Regions from separate parts of the Corynebacterium sp. c24Ua_83 genome, predicted to be linked through region 2. Evidence: predicted binding sites of a transcription regulator. Region 2 holds the regulator's gene; the other holds the start of a gene.
The links. Region 2 encodes LexA, which represses DNA repair genes until DNA is damaged. Its sites were predicted from a motif close to CGAACANNTGTTCG; they were not measured.

Region 1: QKE30_RS06385 (HNH endonuclease signature motif containing protein) is a predicted target of LexA. The motif match lies at 7,072-7,085, and genes of this name have one in related genera.

Annotation. Positions count from the first base shown of each region.
Region 1 covers NZ_JASBOI010000007.1:32,998-44,507, forward strand. Annotated here, with positions in the region: gene QKE30_RS06365 ((Fe-S)-binding protein) at 1-3,105, opposite strand, end outside; gene QKE30_RS06370 (alpha/beta hydrolase) at 3,269-4,222, opposite strand; gene dnaK (molecular chaperone DnaK) at 4,446-6,311, shown strand; gene grpE (nucleotide exchange factor GrpE) at 6,311-6,937, shown strand; gene QKE30_RS06385 (HNH endonuclease signature motif containing protein) at 7,326-8,579, shown strand; gene QKE30_RS06390 (hypothetical protein) at 8,624-9,805, opposite strand; gene dnaJ (molecular chaperone DnaJ) at 10,026-11,225, shown strand; gene QKE30_RS06400 (helix-turn-helix transcriptional regulator) at 11,225-11,510, shown strand, end outside.
Region 2 covers NZ_JASBOI010000001.1:137,950-149,459, reverse strand. Annotated here, with positions in the region: gene QKE30_RS00680 (neutral/alkaline non-lysosomal ceramidase N-terminal domain-containing protein) at 1-80, opposite strand, end outside; gene hrpA (ATP-dependent RNA helicase HrpA) at 330-4,331, shown strand; gene nrdR (transcriptional regulator NrdR) at 4,345-4,836, opposite strand; gene QKE30_RS00665 (hypothetical protein) at 4,927-5,310, opposite strand; gene lexA (transcriptional repressor LexA) at 5,644-6,444, shown strand; gene QKE30_RS00655 (DeoR/GlpR family DNA-binding transcription regulator) at 6,505-7,302, shown strand; gene hflX (GTPase HflX) at 7,317-8,771, opposite strand; gene QKE30_RS00645 (hypothetical protein) at 8,840-9,619, shown strand; gene dapF (diaminopimelate epimerase) at 9,616-10,482, opposite strand; gene miaA (tRNA (adenosine(37)-N6)-dimethylallyltransferase MiaA) at 10,517-11,449, opposite strand.

The DNA of each region.
Region 1 (11,510 bases), on a different contig from region 2:
GGTTGCAGCCTCGGTCGGTGCGGCTTCCTGTGCCTCTGCCTTGTCCGAGTCATCGGAAGCAGCGGCAGCAGCAGCGCCTGCGCCCGCTGCGGCGGCGCCTGCACCAGCGGCGGCAGCCGGAGCTGCAGGAGCACCCGGGGCACCCGGTGCGCCCGGAGCGGTGGCGTTCAGCTTGATCGGGCCACCATCCTGAGCCGGCTGTGCAGCCGGGGTTGCCGGAGCTGCTTGCTCAGCCTTCGGAGCCTCTGCAGACTTGTTGGACTCGGCAGCCGGAGCAGCAGGCGCTGCCGGAGCGCCCGGGGCAGCAGGTGCGCCCGGAGCTGCCGGGGCGCCAGCGGAAGGTGCCGACGGAGCAGCCGGAGCGCCCGGGGCAGCAGGAGCACCCGGAGCGGCCGGAGCACCAGGAGCTGCCGGGGCGCCGCCAGCCTTCGGTGCTTCCTGAGAGTCGTCAGACTTTGGTGCAGCCGGTGCACCCGGAGCTGCAGGAGCGCCCGGGGCGGCAGGCGCGCCAGCAGAAGGTGCAGACGGGGCGGACGGAGCGGAAGGTGCCGACGGTGCGGAAGGTGCCGACGGAGCACCCGGAGCGCTTGGCGCACTCGGGGCAGCCGCAGCAGCACCCGCAGCAGCACCCGCAGCGGCAGCGCCGCCAGCAGCAGCCGCGCCACCAGCGGCGGCAGCAGCTTCCTTCTTCTTCTTGGCTTCTTCAGCCTTGCGCTTCTTTTCCTCGGCAGCCTTCTTCTTGGCTTCTTCCTCGGCCTTGCGCTCGGCTTCCTCGCGGGCCAGCTTCTCCTCGTCTACCCAGCCGCGCTCAGGCGCAACCAGGAACTCCGGAGACTTCGGTGCCGGCAGCTCGCCGTCCACCAGGACGGACTCGCGGAACATCTGGGCGATATCCAGAACCTGGGTACGGTCTGCCTTGTTCTCGATCTCGGACTGACGGTTGTTCACACCGTCGGTCATCATCGTCTTACAGAACGGGCAGCCGATGGCGATGGCGTCTGAGCCGGTGGCCAGAGCCTCGTCCGTACGGTTCAGGTTGATGCGCTCGCCCAGGTGCTCTTCCATCCACATGCGAGCACCACCAGCACCACAGCAGAAGCCGGTATCGCGGTTGCGTTCCATCTCCACCAGGTTGGCGCCGGAAGCGCCGATCAGCTCACGCGGGGCCTCGAAAACCTTGTTGTGACGACCCAGGAAGCACGGATCGTGGTAGGTGACCTGACGGCCGTTCTGCGGTGCAGATACTGGCTCCAGGCGACCCTCGCGGATCAGCTTGTTCAGCAGCTGAGTGTGGTGGACGACCTGGTAGTTACCGCCCAGATCTGGGTACTCGTTGCGCAGGGTGTTGAAGCAGTGTGCACAGGTCACAACAATCTTGCGCTGCTTCGGCGGCACACCCTCGAAGGCGTTGTCCAGGATCTCGATATTCTGCTCTGCCAGCATCTGGAAGAGGAACTCGTTACCGGCGCGGCGGGCGGAATCGCCAGTGCAGCCCTCGCCCTCGCCCAGCACGGCGAACTTCACGCCGGCGGTGTACAGCAGGTCAGCGACAGCACGGGTGGTCTTCACAGCGTTGTCGTCGTACACGCCCGCACAGCCGACCCAGAACAGGTACTCGGTGTCGTCGAAGTTCTCGATGTCCTCGCCGAAGACTGGCACCTCGATGCCGTCTTCCTTGGCCTTCTGGATCCAATCGGAGCGCTTGTTGTTGTTTTGGCCCCACGGGTTGCCCTTGGTCTCCAGGTTCTTGAACAGGCCACCCAGCTCGGTCGGGAAGTCCGACTCAACCAGCACCTGGTAGCGGCGCATGTCGACAATGTGGTCGATGTGCTCGATGTCCACCGGGCACTGTTCCACACAAGCACCACAGTTGGTGCAGGACCACAGCACGTCGGGGTCGATAACACCCATCTCGCCCGCAGCAACCAACTGCAGCAACGGCATGTCCGCGTGGGCGTCAACAGATGGATCGTCCAGAACGGCAGTGTCGGTGGCGCCTTCGCCGGAGAACATGCCACCTGCGTGAGCCTCGTCCCTACGGGCGGCCTTCAGGTACGGTGCGGACTCGATGGCGTGGTCGCGCAGGTTGGTGATCAGCAGCTTCGGGCTCAGCGGCTTCGCGGTGTTCCAAGCAGGGCACTGCTCCTGGCAGCGGCCACACTCGGTACACGAGGTGAAGTCCATCCAGCCCTTCCAGGTGAAGTCGTCGATCTTGCCAACGCCGATCGAGTCTTCCTCCGGGTCTGCGTTTTCCATGGTCAGCATGCGGCCACCGGAGGTCAGCGGCTTCGCTGCGCCCAGTGCGTTGCGGCCGTCGGCGTTGCGCTTCAGGAAGATGTTGAAGAACGCCATGAAGCGGTGCCAGGCAACGCCCCACTTGATGTTCATGCCGACGATGAACAGCCAGATCATGCCGGACAGCAGCTTGATCAGCGCGAAGATGGAGACCAGCAGCGGGGATTCCGGCAGGATCTTGGCCAGCTGCATGGTGAAGAAGTCGGTGGCCGCATGGCCGCCCTCGTAGCTGGCGAAAGTGGCGATCTTGGATGCCTTCACGAACATCATGCCCAGGCCCTCGATCAGCACGACGGCCTCAACGAAGTAAGCCGCGCCGGAGTTGGAGCCGTAGAAGCGGGCCTTCTTGTCCTTGTCGCCGATCTTCTGGCGAATGATGATCAGCGTGATAATACCGATGACGGTGCCCAGGCCCAGCAGCTCGTCCACGAAGTGGTACACGGCCCAGTCACCGATGATGGGCCAGCCGCCTTCAGGGTTGAAGATCTGAATGTAGGCCTCGAACCACACCATGGCTCCCAGCAGGAAGCCGACCATGACGAGCCAGTGGGCGATTGCCACGCCCGGCTTCTTGGCCATCTTGGTGTGACCGATGATCTCCTTGATCAGGTTCATCAGTCGGCCGGCGGGGTTATCTGTCCTCTTCAGTGCCGGTTGGCCCAGTCGGATCGTGGTAAAGATCTGCGCCGCGCCGCGGATGAAGAACACCCAGGCGGGGAGGGATAGCAGTGCGCCAATTATGCCCAGTGGGACGGTTATGCCCCAGGGGATATCGGATGACGTCGCCTGCCCTGCTGCCAGCAGGTACATGTGAAGCTCCTCGCAAGTCCAGTTATGTATGAAGTAATTACTTACTGGGGCAGATTATCAGGGAGTGGGGCTTTATTTGAACTTTTCTAATTCCGGGCGGATCTGGCGCGAACCTGGGGTGGACCTAGCGTTGACCTGCCGAAATAGGCAACATTCGTGTTGCTTAAATGCGGCTGGCGATCCCGATCTGCTCGCGCCTCGCCGCCTTGCCCGTGCGGGTGTTGCCGAGGTGGTACATGTGTTGCTCGCCACGCGCGACGTTGATGGTAGCGGTGAGTCCTTGTTCCTTTATTGTTGACGCCCACTCCTCCATGTCCGGCAGTGAAATATCGCGGTCGCCGCAGTAGAGCGCGATTTCGGAACCTCCGAAAGCTGCCCGGAGCTGGTTGGCGGTGAGGTGCAGCGGGCTCACCCGCGGATCCTCCGTGGGGATCTCGCCCGCCCACAGCGCGCCCTGGCGGCGCAGCTGCACGGGGTTGAGGATTGCATCTTTCGGCTCAAACTCGGGGATGCGCGGGTTGGCGAGGTCCATGTCCAGCCACGGGGCATTCAAGATGAGGCGCGCCGGTGGCTCTAGTTGTTGGGTGTGCTCGGGGGTAGTAGCGAGGGCGGACAATGCCAGCCCGCCGCCCGCTGAATCCCCAATAATGGTGATGCTTTTGGCACCATGTTCCGTCACCAGTTGCTCGTAGCAGCGGCGGATTAGCGGCAGTGCCTCCGCGTGGTTGTGTTCGGGCAGTAGTCCGTAGAGGGGGATGTCCACCCGCACGCCCGCGTCCGCCAGCTGGGCGACGAAGTCCCAGTTGCGTTGCTTGATCGGGTTCACGAACCCGCCGGGCAGTACGTACAGCACGGACTTTGTTGCCGCTTGCGCGGGGGAGAGCTCCTTAATCGCTGCGGTGTGCGGGTCGTAATCTCCCGTGTCGCCCGCGCCTCCAAACTCCATGGGTGCTACCGAGTAGACGGTGAATTCGCCGGAATCGCCCTCTGTGCGTTCGCTGACGGCAAAGTGTTGGCGCAGGGAATGCGGCGGTTCGGCTGGGGCGGGAGGGGTGGAGGAGGTGGCGTCATTACCCGTTCCGGAAGAACGGCCAACCAGGCGTTTGAGGAAAGACATGGGCACAATTCTAGCTTTTTTAAAAAAAGTTGAGCCGAGTGGGAACAACTTTGAGCAGGGATGAGTTGGAAGGGGTGTGAGTAAGTTGAGCGAGACAAGCTCAAGTCAGCTTGACTAGACGCGAAAAACGCGGATACTGGTTGGCAGAGACGGGTGAAGTTGAGTCCGTTCGACTAAGGCTCGATAGATTTTATTCGCCCCAGAAGTAATAGGAGGAACTGATATGGGACGCGCAGTAGGAATTGACTTGGGCACCACCAACTCTGTGGTGTCTGTACTGGAAGGCGGCGAGGCAAAGGTTATCGCCAACTCCGAGGGATCCCGTACCACCCCGTCCATCGTGGCTTTCGCCAAGAACGGCGAGGTGCTGGTTGGCCAGTCCGCTAAGAACCAGGCGGTAGCCAACGTGGATCGCACCATCCGCTCCGTCAAGCGCCACATGGGCACGGACTGGAAGGTCTCCATCGACGACAAGGAGTACACCGCCCCGGAGATCTCCGCCCGTACCCTGCAGAAGCTGAAGAGGGACGCGGAGAGCTACCTGGGTGAGGACGTAACCGACGCAGTCATTACCGTCCCCGCCTACTTCAACGACGCACAGCGCCAGGCAACCAAGGATGCCGGCCAGATCGCCGGCCTGAACGTCCTGCGCATCGTCAACGAGCCGACCGCAGCCGCCCTGGCCTACGGCCTGGAGAAGGGCGACAAGGAGCAGACCATCCTGGTATTCGACCTGGGTGGCGGTACCTTCGACGTCTCCCTGCTGGAGATCGGCGACGGTGTGGTTGAGGTTCGCGCAACCGCCGGCGACAACGAGCTGGGCGGCGACGACTGGGATCAGCGCATCGTCGACTGGCTGGCCGACAAGTTCAAGGCAAGCCACGGCGTGGACCTGACCAAGGACAAGATGGCCCTGCAGCGCCTGCGCGAGGCAGCGGAGAAGGCCAAGATCGAGCTGTCCAGCTCCCAGCAGGCCTCCATCAACCTGCCGTACATCACGGTGGACGAGGACAAGAACCCGCTGTTCCTGGACGAGACCCTGACCCGCACCGAGTTCCAGAAGATCACCCAGGATCTGCTGGACCGCACCAAGACCCCGTTCCAGGCAGTGCTGAAGGACGCGGAAATTAGCGTGGACGAGATCGACCACGTCGTGCTGGTCGGTGGCTCCACCCGCATGGTTGCCGTCTCCGAGCTGGTCACCGAGCTGACCAACGGCAAGGAGCCCAACAAGGGTGTAAACCCGGACGAGGTTGTGGCCGTGGGTGCTGCCCTGCAGGCCGGCGTGCTGCGCGGCGAAGTTAAGGACGTGCTGCTGCTGGACGTCACCCCGCTGTCCCTGGGCATCGAGACAAAGGGTGGCGTGATGACCAAGCTGATCGAGCGCAACACCACCATCCCGACCAAGCGTTCCGAGACCTTCACCACCGCTGAGGACAGCCAGCCCAGCGTGCAGATCCAGGTCTTCCAGGGCGAACGCGAGATGGCTGCGCACAACAAGCTGCTCGGCTCCTTCGAGCTGGCGGGCATCGCTCCGGCACCGCGCGGCGTTCCGCAGATCGAGGTCACCTTCGATATTGACGCCAACGGCATCGTCTCCGTCTCCGCAAAGGACAAGGCGACCGGCAAGGAGAACACGATCAAGATCCAGGAAGGCTCCGGCCTGTCCCAGGAGGAGATCGACCGCATGGTCAAGGATGCCGAGACCCACGCGGAGGAGGACAAGAAGCGCCGCGAGGAGCAGGAAGTCCGCAACTCCGCAGAGTCCATGGCATACCAGACCCGCAAGTTCGTCGAGGACAACAAGGAAAAGGTCAACGAGGACACCCAGAACAAGGTCGAGGAAGCAGCCAAGGCTGTTGACGAGGCCCTGAAGGGTGACGACATCGAGGCCATCAAGGATGCAGTGGAGAAGCTGAACGCCGAGTCCCAGGAGATGGGCAAGGCCATCTACGAGGCTGAGGCAGCCGCTGGTGCTGAAGGTGCTGGTGCTGGTGCGGACGCAGGCTCCGCCGCAAACGATGACCCGAACGTTGTGGACGCCGAGGTTGTCGACGAGGACACTTCCGCAGAGGATGATAAGAAGTAATGGCTGAAGATCTGAATCAGGACCCGGGCGCCCCGGAGAACACCGACCCGGAGGCAACCTCGGCCGAAAGTGCCGAAGCTGCCGCTGCGGAAGCCGCGGAGGCGCAGGGTGTGGACGAGGGTCTGGCCGATGCTGAAGCCGCTGCTGCTGATGCTGAGGGCGTCAATATCGACGAGGCCGAAGCTGCCGAGGTGACGGCCGAGGTAGACAACAGCATCGAAGCCGAGCTGGCCGAACGCACCGAGGACCTGCAGCGCGTGACGGCGGAGTACACCAACTACCGCCGCCGCGTGGAGCGTGACCGCGCGAGCGTGATCACCGGCGCGAAGGCCGAGGTGGCCGCCGAGCTGCTGCCGATCCTGGACGACCTGGAAATGGCAGAACAGCACGGCGACCTTACCGGGCCGCTGAAATCCATGTCGGACAAGCTGCAGTCTGTGATGGCATCCATGAAGGTGGAGAAGTTTGGCGAGGAAGGCGACGAGTTCGACCCGAATTGCCACGAGGCCGTGCAGGACACGAGCAGTGGCGACGACAAGGTGCTGGCCACCATCCTCCGCCGCGGCTATCGCCTGGGCGACCGCGTGCTGCGCAACGCGATGGTCATCATCGGCGATCCGCAGTAGTTATTAGGGGTTAGCGCCAGGGGTGGCGTGAGATCCAGAGAGCTTCACGGCTTTTGCTGTGGGGCTCTCTTTTTTGTGTGGTGGGGTGTATTTGTGGGAGGTATCTGTGAAGGGGCAGGTAGGAGCTAAAAACTAGAACAAGTGTTCGATTAATTGAGTTTTTCTTGGAGGGGTTGTCCGGGGCGTTTTCTATGCTAATCGCGTACGGAAAACCACGGCACACGAGCCACGACACACTGGGGACTTCCATCATTGAAGGGGAATGATGTTTGACCAGCCCGCACCACCCGACAGGCCACCACAAGACCCACCGCAAGACCCACCGCATAACCAACCACAAGGCCAACCACAGGGGCCGTTCTGGAAAGTTACCGACCCCACCGACCCGATGAGCGCAGCGATCTGCGACATCAACCGCAACCACGCGCGCCTCGCCTTGGCGTGCACGCCGCACGACGACGAATGCATCACTGACGTGACCACCCGCCTGGGCGCGCGCCTGGGTCTCCCGGAGTTCCGAGTGGTCCAGCTCGTCGACGTCGGAACCACCTTCCGCCGCTTCCCATCGCTGGTGGAGCTGGCGGAAACCGGGGCTTACTCTATCGAGCTGTGGCGGATCGTCGCTCATAGCCTTGTTGCTGTTAGTGACGCCCACATCTCCGCTGTAGAAGCCGATGTCTACACTGCACTTTCACCCACTCGGCCTAACCAGGCGATATTGGGGCAGAGTACGATCCGCCAACGCCTGAAGAAGATCGTCATGGATCACGAGCCTTTGGCCTGCCCGATCGATCCCGCCGAACTAACCTCTCCAGCGGGCGAAGGTACGGATGGCGCAGCCGGGGCAGACGGTACAGATGGCGCAGACGGCACGGGTTCAGACGTAGAGGGCGTCAGTACCGAAGACCTGGCCGTCCTCGGCGCCGCAACGCGGCTAGCTATCGACGACCGGTCGGCCGACTACACCGAGTTCTACCTGACCCTTCCGAAGCTGGAGGCGCTGGAGCTGATCCAGGCGCTCGACAGCGTGAGGAACAAGCAGAATTGTTCCAGGGTGCGGGCGCTTTTGAGTCTGGTGCGGGGGAGTGTGACTGCGGAGGTGAACCTCAACCTGTACCGCCAGGTGGATGCTCCGGAGGCGCAGATCTGGGCCGCCGGCAGCTGGCTCAACCCGCTGGCCACGAAGGAGTGGATGGAGCGGATAACCCACCTGCAGGCCCCGGGGAAGGCCGCTACCGCCGGCTATACCCCGACGCCCCTCATTCGCGCGAGCGTGGAGGGTCGGGATGGGACCTGCCGCTTCCCGGGCTGCGACACCCCAGCGCACAAATGCCAGCTAGACCACGTCAAACGCTTCGTGCATGGCGCCCCGAACGGCGGACCAACCGACACCTCAAACCTCCACTGCCTCTGCGCCAAACACCACAATGCGAAAACGACGGGAGCCTGGGACGTGACCATCAACCCCGACGGGGAGGAAACCTGGACTAGCTTCGGAGACGGCCACACGGTGATCACCACGCCAAACGGCCCGCTGGGAAGAATCACCTTCCGGCACCGAGCAGTGAAGCGAGCGCGGAAGGTGGTGGAGCACAACCAGCGGAAGCAGAAGCGCAACCTGGAGGACGAGCCGCCGTTCTAGGAGCGCAACCGCCGTTCTAGCGACAGCGTTCTAGCGCCGCCGCCCTAGCGCTTGCCCTGGTTGATCCTCTCCATGAGGTACGCCGGGGGCTGGATGTCGATCTCCGCCCTGCCGTCACCTTTCGCCTTGATGTCGGTGAACGTGGTGATCTCAGCCATGTGCGAAAACATCAGGCGTGGGCTCAGCGCGCCCGCCTGCCGCGAGAACTCCTGGGCGGTCACGGCCGCCATCATCTTGACGGAGCCCAGCATGTCGGTGCCTTCGCTCATCTCTCGAACCAGGGTGATGTGGCGATGCGGCGTGGAAAAAACAAGTCCTTCGCTGGGATCGATCTGCGGCAGGTAGCGCTCGAGGATCTCGTTCATGAGCAGGGGTACTGATCCCGCATAGTAAGAGCCGCTTTCGATCGCCCAGAAGCGCTCGTTGGGGCGGTCTTCGCTCGCTCGAACAGGCTGCACATCCAGGCCGGAATCGATCAGCTCCTGCCACAGGTTGCGGTAGCCAATCCGGAACAAGTCCTCAATCGGACCGCGATTGTTCAGCGAACCTGGGCTCAGCGCCAAAACGGAGTTTGGCGTATCCAGAACCAGGTTGATGCACAGGTCATCCGAATAGGGTCGAATTGGCGAATCCGGGTTGAACTCTAGCGCATCCGCCCGCGACTGCTCCGGCAGAAGATCGATCGCCATTAGGCGCGCCCGCAAACGGGAGTAGAACTCCGCATCCGGAAGTGAAAGCAAATCCCGCTCCGAGCTGGCAGCCGGCCCGAGCAGACTATTGACGAAATGCTCTACCAGCACAGGCATATCCCGACCGAAATCCTCGGCATTGGCGCACTGCTTAGTGATGTTCTCGAGCCCCAGTTGCGAACCCTCGCCGTAGTCCGGCGCGGGGAGCCGCCCGCCATAGGGGCCGGGCGTGGGGCCCGGGTAGCTCAGCGGCTTCTGAATGTGTTCGGGCTTGCTGTAGTACACGACCTCGGGCGTGGGGGTTGCGCCGTAGCCCAATTCGTTGAGCGCTTGCACGATCTGCCGAATCAGCGCCGTCGATTGGTGCAGATCCAGGCGGGGCAGCGGCACCGGAGGGTCCTGTGGGCCGGGCTCTGCAAGCGGCGCGCTGGGGCTTGCTGGCGAATTGGGCGCAGGTGCGGTGCCGTGTGGGGTGTCGTGCGATGCGTCATGCGAGCCGAAGAGTCGGCTAAACCAGTTGCGCTTCTTAGGTGCCATGACCCCCACCCTAGCTAGTTTCGGGCTGGCAAGTCTCCAGCAATGCACGCTGCAAGGCCCGAAGTGATGTGGGGAGGGAATAAATACGTGGGGGCGTCGTTAAAGAAGATTAGATAACGAAAGTTCAGCGCGGTAGACTCAAGGTTGAGTATTGATACCCCGCGTGAACAGCGCAGTAACTAAGCGCAGTAAACACAGCGCAATAAGGAAGGAGCGACACATGGCGCACAGTGAATGGGCCGAGAAGGATTATTACAAAGACCTCGGCGTGTCCTCCACCGCATCGGCAGAGGAGATCAAGAAAGCTTATCGCAAGATCGCCCGCGAGAATCACCCGGACGCGAACCCGGGAGACACAGCGGCGGAGGAGCGGTTCAAGAAGGCTTCCGAAGCGTACAGCGTGGTGGGGGACAAGGAAAAGCGCGCGGAGTACGACGAGCTGAAGCAGATGCTTGCTAGCGGAGCCTACTCGAGCTTTGGCGGTGCAGGCGGTACTGGCTTTGGTAGTACTGGCGGCTTTAATGTCTCTGATCTTTTTGGAAATGACGCCACCAGTGGCGGATTCGGTGATGTCTTCGGCGGACTCTTCGGCGATGATCCGACCGCTGGCGCCTCCCGCAGCCGCTTCGGTGGCCGGGGTGGTCGGGCTGGACGCCGCACCCAGCGCAGCCGCGGGGCGGACGTGGAGACGGAGCTGACCCTGGAATTCCGCGAGGCCACCAAGGGCGTGACCGTGCCGATCCGTCTGACCAAGCCCGAGCCGTGTGAAAGCTGCCACGGCTCCGGTGCTAAGGCGGGTACTTCGCCGCAGAACTGCGGCACCTGTAGCGGCAGTGGCATGGTCAGCGAGAACAGGGGAACCTTCGGGTTCTCCCGCCCGTGCGCGGACTGCTCCGGCACTGGCTCGGTGATTAAGGACAAGTGCCCGGATTGCTCCGGCACGGGGCGGACTACTCAGTCCCGCACGATTACCGTGCGCGTGCCTGCAGGCGTGGTCGACGGGCAGAAGGTGCGCCTGGCCGGGCAGGGCTCGGCGGGGCAGCGCGGCAAGCCGGCTGGCGACCTGTTCGTGACGGTGCACGTGAAGCCCGACAAGGTGTTCAGCCGCGACGGTGACGACCTGAAGCTGACCGTGCCGGTGAGCTACCCCGAGCTGGTGCTCGGCGGTGCGGTGACGGTGCCGACCCTGGCCTCCAAGGTGCGGGTGCGCATCCCCGCCGGTACGCAAGACGGCACCACGCTGCGCGTGCGCGGCCACGGTGTGAACAAGCGCAACGGCGCTAGCGGCGACCTGCTGGTGACCGTGAAGGTGGCCGTGCCGAAGAACCTGGACGAGGGTGCGATGAGCGCGCTGCGCAAGTACTCGGAAGAGGAAAAGCGCTCCGGATTCGACCCCCGCGAAGGATGGGAGGGTAACTGATGAGTAACGGCAAGAACGGCGGCGATCGCGAGGTTTTCGTGATTTCCGTCGCCGCGCGGATCACCGGAATGCACGCCCAGACGCTGCGCACTTACGACCGGATGGGTTTGGTGACGCCCCAACGCACCAGCGGCGGCGGCCGCCGCTACTCGCGCGAGGACATTGAGCAGCTGCAGGAGATCCAGCGCCTCTCCCACGAGGAGGGCGTGAACCTGGCAGGCATCAAGACGATCATCGCCCAACAGAACCGGCTGGACGAGCTGGAAGAAGAAAACGCGGCACTGC
Region 2 (11,510 bases):
AAGAAGTTGCGGCGGCTGAGCTGGGACTTCAGCGGGTTCTGCAGATTGTTCGGGGTGGCGTTCTGGCCGTGTTCACACATGAGGTCTCTCGCTTCTCAAAACTACTTAAAAGATTAGATTGTTTTGACTAGCGAAAGACTAGACCGAATCCATGGGGCTACGGGATAGTTTGTGTATATTAATCAAACATTTATGGTCCTCTAATATTGTTTGGGGGTAAAAACTGTTCAGGGGTGCAGGTTCCTCCCCTGGAGGCTCATTGCTAGAATCGGCCTGTTCAGCCCCTTTAACACGGGGAAATTCTGGCAAGCGAGACGGGTGATTCACACATGACGGACGCGCACGGGTCGGCCTCCCCCACCAACGAAGGCCGCGCCCAGGGCAAGCCGCAGGGGCGCAGGCGCTCCCGGCGACGCTCAAACAAGCGCCGCCGCCCGCAATTCATCCGCACCATTCCGCCGATTACCTACCCCGACCTGCCGGTCTCTGAGCGGCGAGAAGACATCAAAAAGGCCATCGAGGACAACCAGGTGGTCATCATCGCCGGTGAGACCGGCTCGGGTAAAACCACCCAGATTCCCAAGATGTGCCTGGAACTCGGCCGCGGACGCACCAAGGTCATTGGTCACACCCAGCCGCGCCGCATCGCGGCCCGCAGCGTGGCCGAGCGCATCGCGGAGGAACTCGACCAACAGATCAGCGACGATACTTCCCTGGTCGGCTACAAAATCCGCTTTGACGATACCATCTCGAAGCACACCGCCGTAAAGCTCATGACCGATGGCGTACTGCTCAACGAGATCCAGCGTGATCGCCTGCTGCGCGACTACGACACGATCATTGTCGACGAGGCCCACGAGCGCAGCCTTAACATCGACTTCCTTCTCGGCTACCTCAAGCAGCTACTGCCGAAGCGGCCCGACCTGAAGGTCATCATCACCTCCGCGACGATCGACCCTGAGAGTTTCGCAAAGCACTTTGCGGACGCCTCCGGCTCCCCCGCCCCCATCATCGAGGTCTCGGGGCGTACCTACCCGGTGGAGATTCGCTATCGCCCGCTCGTGACGGAACGGGAGAACCCGAAAACCGGCGAGGTCATCGAGGTGGAGACCGACCCCCTGGACGGACTCGTCGCTGCGTGTAAGGAACTGATGCGCGCCGGCGAGGGCGACATCCTGTGCTTCTTCTCCGGCGAACGCGAGATCCGCGATGCCGCCGAGGCACTGGAAGGTGAGTTCGCCGGCGCCGGCGGGGCACGCAAAGTAGACGTGTTACCGCTGTTCGGCCGCCTTTCGAACGCCGAGCAGCATCGTGTGTTCCGCACCGGGCCACGCCGCCGCATCGTGCTGGCCACCAACATCGCGGAAACCTCGCTGACGGTTCCTGGCATCCACTACGTCGTGGACACTGGCTATGCCCGCATCTCCCGCTACTCCAACCGCACCAAGGTTCAGCGCCTGCCGGTGGAGCCCATCAGCCAGGCCAGCGCCAAGCAGCGCTCCGGCCGCTCGGGCCGCATCGCCGACGGCATCGCCATCCGCCTGTACTCCAAAGAGGACTTCGAGGCGCGCCCCGAGTTCACCGACCCGGAGATCCTGCGCACCCACCTGTCCAGCGTGATCCTGTCCATGGCCGCCCTCGGCTTGGGCGATATTGAACGCTTCCCGTTCCTCCAGGCACCCGACAGCAAATCCATCCGTGACGGTGTGGCTCTGCTGCAGGAACTCGGAGCGTTGGCGTCAACAAAGGACGCGGCGCTTACCCCCATCGGCCGCGACATGGCGCGCATCCCCACCGATCCGCGGCTCGCGCGCATGCTGGCGGCCGGGCATGCGAACAACATCATCGAGCCCATCGCGGTCATCGTGTCCGCCCTGTCCATCCAGGACGTGCGCGAACGCCCCTTGGAAAAGCAGCAACAGGCTGACGAAATGCACGCGCGTTTTAAGGCGAACTCCGACTTTGTGAGCCTGCTGAAGCTCTGGAACTACCTGCAGGAACAGCGCCAGGAGCTGTCCGCGAACAAGTTCCGCAAGCTGTGCCAGCGGGAGTTTATCCACTACGTGCGCGTCCGCGAGTGGATGGATTTGGTGCGCCAGATGCTGTCTGTCGTGCAGGACCTTAGCTGGAAGATTCCGAATATTCGCCACGTGAGGGAGCTGGTTTTCGAGCCGGAGGCGATCGACGAGGATCTGGTTCACAAGTCCATCCTTACCGGCCTTTTGACACACGTGGGAATGCGCGAAGGCAACTCCAAGCAGTTCACCGGCACCCGCGGCTCGCACTTTGTGGTGCACCCTTCCTCGCACGTGTCCAAGAAGCCCCCGCAGTGGCTTATGGCCGCTGAGCTGGTGGAAACCTCGCAGGTGTTCGCCCGCACCGTAGGGCCCATCGACCCGAGCTGGATCGAGGCAATCGCCCCGCACATGGTGAAGTACAACTATTCCGAGCCGGTGTGGTCGTCCTCCCGCGGGGCGGCAATGGTGCACGAAAAGGTGCTGCTTTTGGGGTTGCCGATCGTCGCCGACCGGATGGTCAATGCGTCGAAGGTGGACCGGGCATTGGCGCGCGAGTTGTTCATTCGGCACGCGCTTGTGGAGGGCGATTGGAGAACCCGCCACCATTTCTTCGCCCACAACCAGAACCTTCTCTCCGAGGCGACCGAATTGGAGGACAAGGCTCGCCGCCGCGACATCGTCGTCGACGATCAAGCGCTCTTTGATTTCTATGACGCCCGCTTGCCAGAGAAGATCGTTTCCTCCCGGCACTTTGATTCCTGGTGGAAGAAGGCTCGCCATAAAGACCCGCACCAGCTGGATTTCACGCTCGACGCGCTGATCGACTCGGAGGAGGCGGCGAAGGCTGCCGATGAGTTCCCCGACGTGTGGCGGCAGGGCAGCCTGGAGTTCGAGCTCAGCTATGTCTTTATGCCTGGCGACCCGGACGACGGCATGACAATGCGCGTGCCGATACCCCTGCTGGCGAACGTCTCCGAACCGGAAACTCGCTGGTTGGTGGCCGGTATGCGGGAGGAGCTGGCGATCGCCCTTATCCGTTCCCTGCCCAAGCCTTTGCGCACGAGTGTGGTGCCCGCCAGCAACTTCGCCGCTGCTGCTCTGCGTCGGATGGTTCCCTTTGACGGGGAGTTTGGGTTTGCGCTGGCCGAGGCGCTGCGCGAGCTCGGCGGCCAGGGGATCTCTGCACAGGACTTCGACTGGTCTCGGGTTCCCGGGCACTTACGCATGCAGTTTGCCGCCATCGACCGCCGTGGCAATGTGATCGAGAAATCGCGCGACCTGCAGTACTTGCAGAACAAGCTGGCCGGGCAGGTCACGTCCGCGATTGCGCAGGCCGCCGCGCGTTCCAAGACCGCTGCCCCGAGCGATGCGGCGCAGCATACGCCGTCGCGCCGGAAGGGGTCGAAGAAGCAGGCCGGAACGTCCACCGGCGTGCTGGCCACTGCAGATGAGTGGACCGTGGATGGCATCGGCGTGCTGCCGGAGACGGTGGAAACGGTGGTGGATGGCCAGACCCTCAACACCTACCCTGCGATCGTCATCTCTAAGCGCGGCGCAGAGGGAGCAGCCAAGGACCGGGTGACCTTGAAGGCCTTCCCCACCAAGCAGGCGGCGGACGGCCAGCAGTTTACGACGGTGCTGAACATGATGGTTGCGGCCTGCACTGTGTCGCCGAAGCAGATGATCAAGGGGCTGCCGCTGCGCCAGCGGGTGGCCATGGAGAATACTCCCGGGGGCGTGGACGGCCTTGTGAACGACGTTGTGGCGCTGGCATGCCGCGACATGCTGATGAAGCTGGGGCCGGTGATCCGCGATCCGGAGAAGTGCGAGGAGGTAGTTGGGACCGCACGATCCCAGGGGCCGGGCCGGGTGCGGCAGTATGTCGTTGCCCTGGCTCCTGCGGTGCTGGCGGTAGCCGATATGTCAGCGGAGCTTAAGGGCTGGTCGGGCGAGGCTATCGACGATATGCGCGCACAACTCGACTTCTTCTTGGGCAAGCACGCTATCGCTCGTAATGGCATTGAGCACATGCGCCATGTTCCGCGTTATGTGGAGGCGATGCGTGCACGCCTGGAGCTGATGAAGACGGATCCGGACAAGGAGGAGGATCTGGACGATGAGGTCCAGGAGGCCTTCGAGTTATTAGAAAAGACCAAGAAGCGCCTACCTACTGCGCGGGCTGCCTCGCCGCAGATTAAGGAGGTGCGCTGGATGATCGAGGAGCTCCGGGTCAGCCTCTTCGCCCAGAACCTCGGCACGGCTCATTCGGTTTCCCTGCAGCGAATCCGGAAGAAGCTGGAGAAGATTCGCTAGGTTATCCTCGCCGCTAGTTTTCTTCGTCGGTGGGTTCCAGTTGAGGCTCAGCTAGGGCGTGGCGGTGCGCCCGCAGGGATTCGATCTCCTGCTCGAAGTCTTCGGCGCAGTTGAAGGACTTATACACCGAGGCAAAGCGCAGATATGCAACCTCGTCTAGGGTGCGCAACGGGTCGAGGATCGCCAAGCCGATCTGGTTAGCGGGGACTTGTGACCCATGTGCCACGCGCACTGCCTGCTCCACCTCGTGTGCAAGGCGCTTCAAAGCGTCATCAGAGACGTCTCGCCCTTGGCATGCCCGCCGAACGCCCTTGATGACCTTTTCCCTGCTGAACTCCTCGGTCACCCCGTTTCGCTTGACCACCAACAGGACGGATCTTTCGATGGTCGTGAAACGCGTCTGACACTCGCTGCACTCACGGCGGCGGCGAATGGATACGCCCATTTCGATAGAGCGCGAGTCGACTACGCGGGAGGATTCAGAACTGCAAGAGGGGCACAACACGCCACCCAGCTTAGTCCTTCACCTCAACGGGACAGAAGATACAGAAGCTACAGACGCGACAGACTTGTTCGCCACCTAGATGGATCCTCCTTAAGGGATCAGCATGGGCGCGAGGCCAACTAGTGCGGACATTGCCCCCAAGGACACCATGGTCGCACCCGGAGAGTGAACCACGCGATCCACACGCGCCCGAATCGCCTCGATACGGTTCGGCTGTACTTCGAACACCCTTTCGTTAGCGCCCGAAATCCGCGCAGCCCTCTCCCTGGATATCGAACGGGCTACCGGCGCCGTAGAGTAGCCGTAGGTGTTCGATTTGCGCCCCTCACTCACCTGATCCCAATCCGGCTTAAGCACCCGCGGCTGGCGCAGCGGGGCTACCCGATCGTGGCGCGTCACCCGGGCGCGCGTGGCAGAAGAACGGAAGGTCGCAGACTGGCGAGACGTTGCAGGGCGTACGATCGAGGTGGTCATCTACTTACTCCTTGGTGTATTGGCGGCATATCAGCAGCGCATCGGCGCCACCTTCGAGGCGGTGCACAAGACTTGCTTCGCTGCGATTCACAGTAAACCATCCGCGCCAGACATGTTGTGGATACTTAATAGAACACTAGATCACGTGTTCTAATTCCGGTTGCACTCAGAAATTTAGCACGCCCGTTCGAACGTGTCTAGCGGAATCTAAACTTTTTCGAACACACACACTAGAAATTCTCCTTTTATCGGGTAAAGTCGATTGAGACAGCTGAAGCGAACAGCTACTGCCGAGTACCGAATCCACACCGAATACCGAGCGAGGTAGATCCCGTGAGCACCGACGATTCCACCGATAGCCCCACACCGCGCCCGCGGCTTGGCCGCCCGCCGAAGTCGGAAGCCGACAAGCGTGCGGAGAAGCAGGCCCAGAAGGATGGCCAGAAGCCTGCCTTGAGCACCCGCCAGCGCCGCATTCTGGAGGTCATTAAGGATTCGACGGTCATCCGTGGCTATCCACCGAGCATCCGCGAGATTGCGGACGCAGTGGGGCTGCACTCCACATCTTCGGTTTCCTACCACCTCACCCAACTCGAGAAGCGCGGCTACCTTCGCCGTGATGGCAAGCGCCCCCGCGCCGTCGACGTGCGGGCATTCGACGGTGGCCAGCTGGGCAACGAGGGCACGAAGAACAACACCAGCAAGCCCAAGGCCAACGCTTCGGCTCCGGAGCCGGCCGCCGACGGCGAGATCATGCCGGAGGCAACTTACGTTCCGGTCGTCGGCCAGATCGCTGCCGGCGCCCCGATCCTCGCAGAGCAGAACGTTGAGGCTCACTTCCCCCTCCCCCAGGAGCTCGTGGGGAATGGCGAGCTATTCCTGCTTCAGGTCGTGGGCGAATCGATGCACGACGCGGGCATTTTCAACGGTGACTGGGTTGTCGTCCGCTCGCAGTCCGTCGCCGAGTTCGGCGACTTCGTGGCGGCAATGATCGACGGGGAGGCAACGGTCAAGGAGTTCCAAAAGGATTCCGACGGCCTGTGGCTGATCCCCCACAATCCGCTGTTCGAACCCATTCCCGCCGAGGAAGCGACGATCCTGGGCAAGGTCGCCGCGGTCCTGCGCAAGATCTAGGTTCCCCCCATTGGTTCTGACGCCGCCGTTTCCAGCCCGCAAGCAACTAAAATGACGCTTATGGAATCAGCAGAACGGCGCCGTCAGATACTCTCCCTCACCGCCATTCACGGCAGGGTAACTGTGAATGAATTGGCGGAGAAGTTCGGCGTCACCGCAGAAACAATTCGCCGAGACCTAGCGGTCCTCGACGACGGCGGCGAGCTCTTCCGCGTCCACGGCGGCGCCGTGCCCGTACAAAACTTCCGTACGGACTTCACCACGCTCGCCACCAGGTCGAAGGCCGCCCTCGGGGCCAAGCGCGCAATCGCCCGGGCAGCGGTGCAGCTGCTGCCACCCTCTGGAACCGTGTTCATCGACGCAGGCACCACCACGGGCGTATTCGCCGAAGCAATCGCGGAAGCCAACGCAACGAACGACCCGAAGCTCATGGCGCCGAAGCTGAACATCGTCACGAACTCGCTGTTCATCGCCACTACCCTGGCGGAATCCTCGCGCTGCGATGTGCAGCTGATCGGCGGGCACGTCCGGGCGGCCTCCCAGGCCGTCGTCGGCGACCTAGCCACCCGCGCCCTCGGTGTACTACATGCGGACGTGTCCTTTATCGGCACCAACGCGCTCACCATCGACCACGGCCTATCCACCCCAGATGCTCAAGAGGGGGCAATCAAGCGCGCCATGGTCGCCAACTCCGATTCGGTAGTCGCCCTGTGCGATTCCACCAAGTTCGGCCTCGATTACCTCGTCAGTTTCGCCAGCATCGATGACATCGCCGCCATCGTCACCGACCGCGGCGCCCCCGAGCTGTACGTCAACGAACTAAGAAGCTTAGGCATCGACGTCACCTTTGCCGACTAGCTCCGCCCGACTAGCTACTCAGTGACGACAAATTCCTCCAGCTCGGCGGCGACCACCTTCGGCAGCCGGACGTCCAGCTTGGTTCCGGCCGCGTCGTAATCCTCCGCAATCACCGTTCCCAGCTCGTGGACCTTGGCCACCACATCGCCACGGTCAAATGGAACGTGCAGGGTCACGTGAGAATCCAGCGAGTTGAGGAACAACTCCAGCTGGGCCTCCAATTCCGGAATGCCCTCCCCTGTCTTCGCGGACACATACACGGCATCCGGAATGCGGTGCCGCAGCTCCGCCAGCACCAGCGGGTCGGCTGCGTCGATCTTGTTGATGACCAAGATCTCCGGCGGCGCCTCCTGCCCGGATTCCTCCACGATCCCACCGATCACGGTGTTCACTGCCTTGATCTGCTCCAGCGGGAACGGGTCGGAGCCATCCACAACGTGCAGCACCACATCGGCGGCCAGGACTTCCTCCAGAGTGGAACGGAACGCCTCCACCAGCTGCGTGGGCAGGTGACGGACGAAGCCCACCGTGTCGCTGAACACCACTGTGCGACCGTCCGCCAGGCTCGCGCGGCGCGTCGTCGGATCCAGGGTGGCGAACAGGGCATCCTCAACCAACACACCCGCACCCGTCAGTGCGTTAATCAGGGAGGACTTGCCCGCGTTCGTGTATCCCGCAATCGCGATCTGAGGGATGGCCGAGGCGTCACGCCGCTCTCGCTTGACCTCGCGAGAGGTCTTCATCGCCGCAATCTCCTTGCGTAGCTTCGCCATGTCGGAACGCAGGCGGCGGCGATCCGCCTCGATCTTCGTCTCACCCGGACCGCGCAGGCCCACGCCACCGTTGGACCCCGCGCGACCGCCCGCCTGCCGGGACAGCGCGCTACCCCAACCGCGCACGCGGGTGATGAGGTACTCCATCTGCGCCAGCGAGACTTGCGCCTTGCCCTCCTTGGACTTCGCATGCTGGGCGAAAATATCCAGAATCAGCATGGTTCGGTCGATCACCTTGACGTCCAGTGCCTTCTCGAGCGCGATCATCTGGCCCGGGCTCAGCTCACCGTCGCAGACCACCGTATCGGCGCCGGTTTCCTGCACCACGGACTTCAGCTCCTCGACCTTGCCGCGGCCGATGTAGGTTCCGGAGTCGGGCTTGTCGCGCCGCTGGTAGAGCATCTCCGCCACCTCGGAGCCTGCGGTTTCGGCTAGGGCTCGCAGTTCCTCCAGGCTCGCCTCCACCTGCGCGATCGTCCCGGTGGTCCACACGCCGACCAGCACGACCTTCTCCAGCCTCAGCTTGCGGTACTCAACGTCGTAGCCGTCGGACTGTTCGTCTGTGTAGGTATTTACTCCGCGGGATAGCCGTCGGAGGCTCGAGCGCTCCTCCAGATCGAGCTCGCCGACCGTGGGCGCCGCGTGCGAATCATAAAGGTGTGTAGTGTGTTCGGTTTTATCCATCTTTTCCGTCATTACGCTCTATTTTTACCTGTCAGGGGCGGTAAATAGGAAATTTGGTGCGGCGGACTAGAGTGGTGGGCATGATTCCTGAACTCCGCAGCATTGGTATGGATTTCCCCAAGTGGCAGCAGGCCCTCGAGGCCGCATATGGCTCCGGCAACCTGGGCGTGTCGGGTGAGGTTCGCGGCGGCCAGGTTCTGCAGTTCGACGACCCCTCGGGCGCCCGCATGGTCGTGCTTGCCGTCGAGCCCTTCGGCTCCTTCGCCAGCTACACCGGCGGAGTGCCCGCCACGGCGCACCTGTCGATGCTGAACGACATCATCGGCGTGCTCGACGTTGTGGACGATAGCCCCATGCTGCAGATCTCCGGTCAGCAGGCCCCGACGATCGCTTCCCTCACCGCCACCATCGCTCAAGGCCCTTTGCTTGTGGACGCCCCCTCGTTGGAGTACCACCAGTTCCACATTGGGGCTCTGGCCAATTCCGTGCGCGTGTACGGGGACTCGACTGAGTTCGCCAAGGACGGCGGCCTGAAGGTCGGCGTGGTGGATTCGAGTGGTTTGCGGGACATCAACTCCCCGTCTGCTGCCCCGCATGCCACGGCGGAGATCGCGGTGGAGGCCACTGACTGGTCCCGCAAGGTCAACGCTCTGACGGGGCAGAAGTTCTGGACTGCCACCGTGACCTCCCCCTTCGAGTTCACGGTGGTGCTACCCGAGGATGCGGTCGACGAGGAGCTCGCACAGTCCGATGCCCCGTTGATCGTGGCCGGTACCGTGCAGTTCACCGCCAGCACCGTGGATGCCGCTGGCTGCGGCGGCGCCTGCGGCTCCGGTAGCTGCGGCTGCGGGGGCCACTAGAGGACTGTTTGGCCCCAGGCCACAATCGCCGAGGGCCCGCGGAGTACCGAGCCATCCTCGGAGACCTCCACCTCCACGGTGCCCCCTGGAACGTGCACGGTGACGGTGCCTGTTGCCAGTTCGGCGTCAGCAAGGGCAGAAACAGCGGCGGCGACAGTGCCGGTGCCACAGGAGCGAGTCTCCCCCACCCCGCGCTCATGGACGCGCATGTGCACCGCGCCCGCATCGTCCAGGGGCGTGAGTACCTCGAGGTTGACCCCCGCCGGGAAGAACTCCGGGTCGAACTGCACCTGCTGGTCGATCGGCAGCTCCTGCAGTTCCTGCGCCGTGAGGTTCGGCACCACCGCGGCTAGGTGCGGGTTGCCCATATCCACGCCGAGGCCGGCGACCTTCATGTCTCCCACCTGTGCGGTGGACACGCCCAGCACTTCCGGGGCGCCCATCTCCACGCTCACGATCGCGTGCTCCTGGTTCTCCCCACTCAGCTCGTGAACCTCCACCAGCTTGCGGCCCGCCCGGGTGCCGATACCGAACTGTTCACCGACGGTGATCTTCCCTTGTCGGCACAGCACATGGGCGAAGGCACGTACCCCGTTGCCGCACATTTCTGCCAGGGAGCCGTCGGCGTTGCGGTAGTCCATGAACCATTCGTCACCGCGCACGCCCGCGGGCAGTTCGGCCAGCACGCCCGCACCCACCAGCGCGTCGCCGGTGGCAATGCGAATCACGCCGTCGCCGCCGATCCCGGCCCGGCGGTCAGCAAGGTGCCGCACGCGCTCCTCGGTGAGCTTTATCTGGGTCGCCTCGTCCATCAGGACAACGAAGTCGTTCTCCGTGCCGTGGGCCTTGATGAATTCGATCATGCGGAACACTTCCCTTGCTTAATAATGGCCTTGCTTACTGCTGGCTGCCAATCCCTAGCGCTTCCGTGGCCGCGCGGACCGGGTCGGGCGAGTTGGCGTCAATCCAAATAATGCGCTTATCCCTGCGGAACCAGGAACGCTGCCGTCGAGCATAGCGACGGGTGCCGGTTATCGTGCGGTCCACGGCTTCCTCAAAAGTGAGCTCGCCCGCGAAATAGTCCAGCACCTGCGCGTATCCGATGGCCTGACCGGCGGTGGACTCGCGGACCAACCCATCGGCAACCAGGGCACGTACTTCATCCACCAGACCCTGGTCGAACATCTGGCGCACGCGCAACTCGATGCGGGGGTTCAGCCACTCGGCAGGCGCGTTCAGCCCCAACAGGCGCATGTTCCAGCGGGGCGTGGAATTCTTCGGCGGCTGTGAGGCCGCGAAAGGCTTGCCGGTCAACTCGATGACTTCGAGGGCGCGGACGGTGCGGCGCGGATCGTTGTCCTCGATAATGCGCGCGGCCTCGGGGTCGATCGTCGCCAGGTGCTGGTGCATGGCGGCCACCCCACGGACGTCGAGCTCGCGCTGCCACTTCTCGCGCACCATCGGATCCGTGGGAGGAAAGTCCCACTCGTCCACCAGCGCCTGGATGTACATCATGGAGCCGCCGACGATGATGGGCGTCTTGCCCCTGGAAAAAATTTTTTCCACCGTCTCGATCGCCCCCGCGCGGTACTCTGCGACGCTTGCGGGCTTGGTCACCGGCCAAATATCCAGCTGGTGGTGCGGGATCCCCTGTCGCTCTGACGGCGGAACCTTGGCCGTTCCGATATCCATGCCGCTGTACAGCTGCATGGAATCGATGTTCACCACCTCCCCGTCCAGCCGCTTGGCCAGCTCCAGGGAGATCGCCGTCTTGCCAGAGGCGGTGGGGCCAACGACTGCGATCGGGCGGATCTCAGTGGAAGAACTCATAGAAACCCAGTCTAGCGGTGCGGCTGGTGTAATAATTACTTCATTGCCCTATACGAAGCTG